Longibacter salinarum: one gene and its partner. The protein of the gene in region 2 interacts with the protein of the main gene of each other region in a pairwise test. Links are inferred from orthologs where the notes say so. Each region holds a gene or a part of one and is shown on either strand. Other genes may lie near its edges.

Evidence for each region. The genes of interacting proteins can lie anywhere in the genome.
Region 1: the proteins of rho (region 2) and yhbY interact in binary tests that used the Escherichia coli proteins (3 or more experiments, as listed by UniProt). The link is inferred for Longibacter salinarum from one-to-one orthologs.

What each region holds. Positions count from the first base shown.
Region 1 is NZ_PDEQ01000004.1:428,343-431,525, reverse strand. What follows is about bases 1-2,667. They hold yhbY (ribosome assembly RNA-binding protein YhbY), read left to right. Parts: upstream 1-1,001; coding sequence 1,002-1,334; downstream 1,335-2,667. Other genes in these bases: CRI94_RS10130 (outer membrane beta-barrel protein), read right to left, coding at 2,315-2,667; CRI94_RS10135 (enoyl-CoA hydratase-related protein), read left to right, coding at 1,398-2,180; CRI94_RS10145 (hypothetical protein), read left to right, coding at 442-684; CRI94_RS10150 (branched-chain amino acid transaminase), read left to right, coding at 1-151. Outside these bases: more of CRI94_RS10130, read right to left, coding at 2,668-2,968.
Region 2 is NZ_PDEQ01000005.1:23,172-27,175, reverse strand. Bases 449-3,420 are described here. They hold rho (transcription termination factor Rho), read right to left. Parts: upstream 2,789-3,420; coding sequence 1,109-2,788; downstream 449-1,108. Other genes in these bases: CRI94_RS10270 (S41 family peptidase), read right to left, coding at 449-872. In the rest of the region: more of CRI94_RS10270, read right to left, coding at 1-448; single-stranded-DNA-specific exonuclease RecJ, read left to right, coding at 3,694-4,004. UniProt on the Escherichia coli protein: Facilitates transcription termination by a mechanism that involves Rho binding to the nascent RNA, activation of Rho's RNA-dependent ATPase activity, and release of the mRNA from the DNA template.

The DNA.
Region 1 (3,183 bases), on a different replicon or contig from region 2:
CCACTACACCGTCGGAGATGGTGTCCGTGGCGAGATCACAGAAGATCTGCAGTCGGCCTACTTCGACATCGTGCACAACGGCAACGACCCGCACGACTGGCTCACGTTCGTCGACGTGGAAGAGCCCGAGGAGGCGGCCGCGACAATGTAGCACCGTGTGCGACGATGTAGCACTGTGCGCAACGATGTAGCACTGTGTGCGGCAATGTAGCACCTCGTGCTATAGCATAGCACATGACCGATGGCTCGTCTGTGGAATTGCGAGTCGTCGCGCACCGAACAGCATACGCCCTCCCTCGGCCCCGTGCCGGCGGAGGGCGTCCTGTTTGTGGAAAAATGGTGCTCGAACCGTGCATGCTGATCAATCGTTGCCCTGTACCGTTCGACGGACCACAGCCCTCAGCCTGCACATCGACCATCGCACTCGATCCCTCGCCTACCATGGCCGACGACTATCAGCCGATCGCATGCGGCTTCTACGACGAACTCGGCATCCGGATGATGCGTGGACACACGTGCACGCTGCTTCTGGAGGTTGATGATGATACGGAGGAGGTCACAGCCGTCATTACCGACATTTACTCTGACGGCGACGAAGAATTTGCCGAACTCAATGGCAGTCGTCGAATTCGACTTGACCGCATCGCCCGCGTCGATCACGTCACCCGCCCCAATGCATGTTGATGAGGTGTGAGGGGTGAGGTGCGAGGGATGAGGAAAAAGGGAAGGGGCGAACGAACGCTGAACATTGGACTTTGAGAACCTGTTTGGCGGGCAGCCCTCGGCCATCCAAGGGCACGGACCTCGCGCCGGTCGGTCCTTGCGAAGCTTGGAGTACTGGGCCTGGTTGATCTTGCGCATCGTGTCGACTGCGGCCGTACGAAAGACGATTCGTCAGGTCATCAAATAGGGATGAACGGATGCATTTGCTTCTTTGTGGTCCGTCCGTCAAACAGGTAATGAACGCTGAACATCGAACTCTGAACTCTGAACATTTAAAAATGCCGGATACAACCGACAATTCGTCTAACGAACCTGCGCGTCTGACATCGAAGCAGCGCGCTCATCTCCGCTCCCTCGCGCACGGCAACAAGCCCGTGGTACACGTTGGAAAAGACGGTCTGTCCGATGCCGTCATGACGTCTATCGAAGAAGCCTTCAACACGCGGGAGCTGCTGAAAATTCGGATTCTTGACAACGCAAACGAACAGCCGCGTGACATGGCCCACGCCATCGCCGATCGGATGGAGGGCGTTCAGGTCGTACACACGATGGGGTGGACGGTCACCTTCTATCGTCCCGACCCGGACGAGCCGCAGATCGAACTACCGTAACCACACCGGTCTGCCATCTACGCCGGCCCGTGACCCCATCGTTGTTCTAAAAGGCCCCGTCTCATGCCCGACGTTCTGTACGAAACGCGCGACGCCGTTGCCACGATCACACTGAACCGGCCGGATGCGCGCAATGCGTATTCGGATGAAATGGTGAAAGAATTGCTGGCGGCGATCGACGAGGCGGACGCCGACGACAGCGTGCACAGCGTTGTCATTACCGGTGCCGGACCGGTCTTCAGCGCGGGGGGCGACCTCAAAGCGATGCGCGATCGTGAGGGGATGTTTGCTGGGGATCCTGCCGAGCTGCGTAACCAGTATCGGAAGGGACTACAGCAACTCCCCCGGCGGTTCGATCAACTCGAGAAGCCCGTCGTCGCTGCGGTACATGGAGCCGCGATTGGAGCGGGGCTCGACCTCGCTCTGATGGCCGACCTGCGTATCGCGAGCGACGATGCCAAGTTTGGGTCGACGTTCGCGCGTGTCGGGCTTGTGCCCGGGGACGGCGGAGCGTACCTCTTGACGCGCGTCATTGGGTTCGCTCGAGCGCTCGATCTCGTCCTTACCGCTCGTATCGTCGAGGCGCAGGAGGCACTGGACATGGGTCTCGTTACGTCGCTCGCCCCCTCTGAACAGGTTGTGGATGTTGCGCACGAACGCGCCGAACAGATCGCGAGCCTTCCACCGAAAGCCGTGCAGGCGGCTAAAGCCTGTCTCTACCGAAGCGTCGACAATGACCTCGAGACCGCACTTCAACTCACCGCAGCGCTCCAGGCAACGGTTCAGCATACCGACGATCATGATGAGGCGGTGCGTTCTATGATCGACCGACTACAAAATCGATAAGTCGGGATAGCCGCTTCGAATATGAATGGCTCGTCGGTCTCAGAACCGGCGTAAGACGAATGCGCCCCGTTCCGCCAGATGCGAAACGGGGCGCGTCTATGTCTGGATGTTAGGCCTATCGGTACAGCGGTCGATTAGCGGAGTGGATAGAACGTGAGACCGAGCGAAAACCGACCTTCACCATAGCCGAATTCGTCCTCATCGAGTCCTGCCGAGATGTTGCCAACCTGGACCTCGTCAAACCGTCCACCGCCGAAGTGCAGACCGGCGTCAAGAGCGACGGCGGGAGTGAAGAAATATGAAACGCCGCCGCCTAGCGTGAATCCACCGCCGCGAAACTCCACGTCGCGATCATCCTCGGTGGCAGCCACGCCACGAAGCGCAACGTCGGCATACGGGACGAGGGAGCGACCAGAGCGGAAGTTGAGTCGTAGGCCTAACTCACCGCCTGACCAGCTGTAATCATTTCCGGTAATCGCACTGGATTGACCATCGATTGATGCTCCTGTCACGCCCACGTATATCGTGACGAGGGGAGACACGCCCCATCCTGCTCGAAGCGAAAGTCCCCCACCGTTGTCGGTTTCGGAGAATGCATCGTCACGGTAATCGATGGATTGACCATCGAGAGAGATCTGTAAAAATAAGCGTTCTGTATTCGACTTCGGTTCGGCCTCTTGCGCCATGGTCTCGGAGCTGAGGAGAGTGGCAGCCGTGAGGCCAACGAGAATGCAGGATACGGCGATACGAAATACCTCAGACCTGATCAGACAAAGGGGACGCGTCATAATGCCTGGACGGATGTTTTCGAAAAAAAGGGATGTATCTTTCTTGACCACGTAGCCGCGTGCGACAGCAGGAGAGTCACGTGCGTTTGGGAAAATCTATTCATCCGTCGTGACGGTACGCGTTTTTCTATCGATTCAGCTACCTCGAATTCTTGCGTATGATGATGGATGAGTAATCTTCTCTCGTCCAGTTTTTCGCGACTCCGTGTTCATGT
Region 2 (4,004 bases):
TACGCGTTCGTCATGCGCTCGAAGCTGATAAGGCTACCGTCTGCGCTGGCAGATAGCGTACGGACGCCGTCCCGGTCGTAGTTCGTGAGCGCTTCGGGTTCGCTGCTGGCGGAGCCATCGTCCGCGAGTTGCAGGCGGTAGGCGTTGCGCGTGCCGCTGCGGTCGCTGATGAAGTACAGCTCGCGCGGTCCGGCCCACACCGCCGCGTAGTCGTTGCCGTTGTACTGCGTGATCTGCTGGTAGCTCTCCTCCTGCGTGTCGTAGATCCAGAGGTCGCGGTTCGCGGGGCCACGGTAATCGCTTCGCGTGGTGCGGTTGCTGCCGCGCTCCATCACGATGAAGCGTCCGTCGGGCGATTGCGTAGCGCCGTCGCCGAGGGCGTTGAGGAGCCGGTCGGGCATTCCGCCGTCCATCGGCACGTGGTAGACCTCACTCTCTCGCTCGACCTGGACGTAGGTGCGCTCCGTGTTGAAGAGGACGCGGTTGTCTGCCGTGATGTCGGTGACGCGATCGTTTGTCGAATGATACGTCAGCCGAACGGGCGTATTGCCCTCGGCCGTCATAGCGAAGACATCGGCATTGCCGTGCCGGTTGCTCGTGAAGGCGAGGTGGGTCCCGGCGTCGTTCCACTGCGGTTGGCCTTCGTAGGCTTCATGCACCGTGAGTCGGAACGCGCGCCCACCCGATGCGGGCACGGTCCAGATATCGCCCTGGTACGAAAATGCGATGGTATTACCGTCGGGGGACACGGCCGGGTGTCTCAGGAAGGGGCCGGCGTCGTCAGATTGTTCGTTCGACTGTGCGTGCGCGAAACCGGATGTTCCAGACAGCAAGAACACAGCTGCGGCGATAGCGACGATGTGGCGATACATACGAGCCAATTGAGAGGTGGGGAAAGCGAGATATATGGATCACTCCATCAAACTATACGACGTTCCGCACGTCTTCCCGTCGTGTCGTAATCGGCAGATTCCTGTAGCAGCCGGCGAGATATCCTGTTCTGGGAAGGAAGGTCACGGGGAAATGGAAAACGCCTGGCTCGTTCACCCTCCGTCGAAGAGGGCGGCAAGGCGGGCGCTTGACCGAACGATGAGGTGCGAAGGTGGCGCTACGAGTTCATCGTCGCGAGGAAGTCGTCGTTGTCCTCCGTTCCCTCCATTTTGTCCAGCAGGAATTGCATGGCTTCGATGGCATCCATGTCGGCGAGGATCTTCCGGAGAACCCAGATCCGCTTCATCTGTGGTTTGGAGATGAGGAGCTCCTCCCGTCGTGTCCCGGATTTGATCAGGTCGATCGCGGGGTAGATGCGTCGGTCGGCCATTGTGCGATTCAGGACGAGCTCCATGTTGCCCGTGCCCTTGAACTCCTCGAAGATGACCTCATCCATCTTGCTGCCCGTGTCGATCAGCGCCGTGCCGATAACCGTTAGCGAGCCGCCTTCTTCCACATTGCGCGCTGCGCCGAAGAACTGCTTCGGACCGCGGAGGGCACCGGCTTCGACACCGCCGGAGAGCGTGCGTCCCTTGCTCGGCACCACTGCGTTGTGCGCGCGGGCCAAGCGGGTAATCGAGTCGAGTAGGATGATGACGTCCTGGCCGGACTCGACGAGTCGTTTCGCCTTCATCATGACCGTGTCGGCGATTTCGACATGCTTCTCCGCATCGGAGTCGAATGTCGACGCGATGACCTCGCCATCCACGTGCCGGTCCATGTCGGTCACCTCCTCCGGCCGTTCATCGACCAGGAGCATGATGAGGTGCGCATCCGGATGGTTCTTCGTGACCCCGGCCGCGATCTTCTGCAGCAGAACGGTTTTACCGGCTTTCGGCGGGGCGACGATCAGGCCGCGCTGCCCCATGCCGATCGGGGCGAAGAGGTCGATGATGCGTTGCCCGTACTCCGTGGCATCGGTCTCCAGCGTGAGGCGCTTGTTTGGGAAGATGGGAGTCAGGTAATCGAACTCGCGCCGCTCTTCCAGTTCGCCCGGCTTGCAGCCATTGACGGTGTGAACCTGAATTAGTGCGAAGTATTTCTCGCCTTCTTTCGGTGGCCGAACCTGCCCGAAGACCGTGTCGCCATCCTGAAGGCCGAAGCGCTTGATTTGCGACGGAGAGACGTAGATGTCATCCGGGCTGGACTCGAAATTGTACTCGTCTGACCGGAGGAAGCCGTAGCCATCGGGCAGCACCTCAAGTAGCCCGACCTTCTCGATCATGCCGCGGAGTTCGGTGTCGTCGGCATCGTACTCGGCCATGTATTCCGGCCGATCCGCGTAGATCGAGTTCTTTTTGCTCGACTGCTGCTGTTTTGAGCGTCCGTCGTGTGATCCCTTGGACGAAGATCGTTTCGAGTTAGACTTCTGGTTGGATCCCCGGTTTGAAGAGCTTTTGTCGCCGTTGGACGAACGTTTCTTCGACGATCCGTTTTTCGAGGACGCACTCCCTTTTTGACGGTCCTTAGACGATCGGCCACCGTTTCCGGAAGCTTTGCCGCTACCTCGCTGGTTCTTCCGCGATGATTTGTCCTCCTGGCCGCTTGAGTTTGAAGAATTGCTCGATGACTTCTTCGACCGGTTGCTCGAACGCTTCCTCGAGGAGTCGGAGGATCCGTTTGTGGACCCGTTGCGTGATCTCGAAGAGCCGGAACGAGCCGCATCCTCCGCCTGCGCTTCCAGGATACGGTAGATTAAGTCTTGCTTGCGGAGTTTACTGTACCCACGAAGATCGAGACCACGCGCGATGTCGCGGAGCTCGTCGAGCTTCTTTTCTTGAAGCGTGGAAATTTTCATTCGAATCAGTAAATCGAGGTTAAGGCGTGCCGAGGTTGGCAGAGAAGAGAGCGCCGCAACGACAAGAATGTCTGTGGGGAGGCGCAGGGCAATGAAGCATACGCGCACCGTCCGTACGACGCGCCAACCGAGAGAAACGAGCAGGCGTCGACGGCCGACTCAGATCTGGATCGGTGGCCACTGCGGGCCGGATAAAACCGGTTGCACCGTCCGTATTGGATGGGGTAGATAGATAAAGCAAAGAAGTGCCTGCAGTTGAATGCGGCGCAGGCAGGGGACGAAACCGAACGACGAGGAGTTATCGAACGAGTCGGCCGGTAAAGAGCACCCGGGGGTCAAGAGCCACCAGGCAGAGGTAAACCTGTAATGTACACGTGCCGAGGCCGGAAAGGATCGCTACATTATGTACCTCGGTTGCCCGGGGCCACATGTACGACGGGAGCCGAGTGGGAGGCGTACAACACTAGATTGATTGTACCACCTAAACGTTCCAGGGTGCACGCGTGTCCACTCTCTCGGCAGCAAATAGCTTTCGGCGCATAAAAATTACGTTGCACCGCCGATGAGTGCCTTCATTTGGAATGTCAAAGGGTTGTCTACTCAAGCAAGGGGCGTGCCGTGGGAGCGGTCTTGGTAAGCACTTCACTGGCAGCCCCACAGGGATTCGGTGCTCGTCACCTGACAGAGCGATGCGTTCGTCGAGACGAGATCTCTCCGTGAGTAAAGGGTACGTTCTTTAACTATATTCCGGTTTCGTTGAGAAAGGCTGTCATCGTGGAGTTTTCAGACAGAATCCCCATCGCATGTTATGATACAGCACACGATGTGTCTTAAGATAGTGAGTGCCGGCCGATTCGCTTGTCGGTCTCATGTCCGCTGATAGAATGTATCGTTTCGGTCCGCATATGACGTATCGCTGGATTCTCCGCTCCGTCGACGATCCGAATGTCATTTCTGATCTTCAGAAGGAGCTCAATGGATTGCCGGAAGCGCTCGCTCGTGCTCTTGCGCTTCGCAACGTCTCGTCGTTTGATGAGGCGCGGCACTTCTTTCGGGCAGACCGTGAAGCGCTCCACGATCCCTTCCTTATGCAGGACATGGAGGCAGCGGCCGATCGCGTCGCGGAGGCGATCGAGTCGGACGATCCGGTACTCGTGTACGGCGATTACGATGTAGATGGGACAACGGCCTCCGCTCTTATGGCGGACTTTCTGCG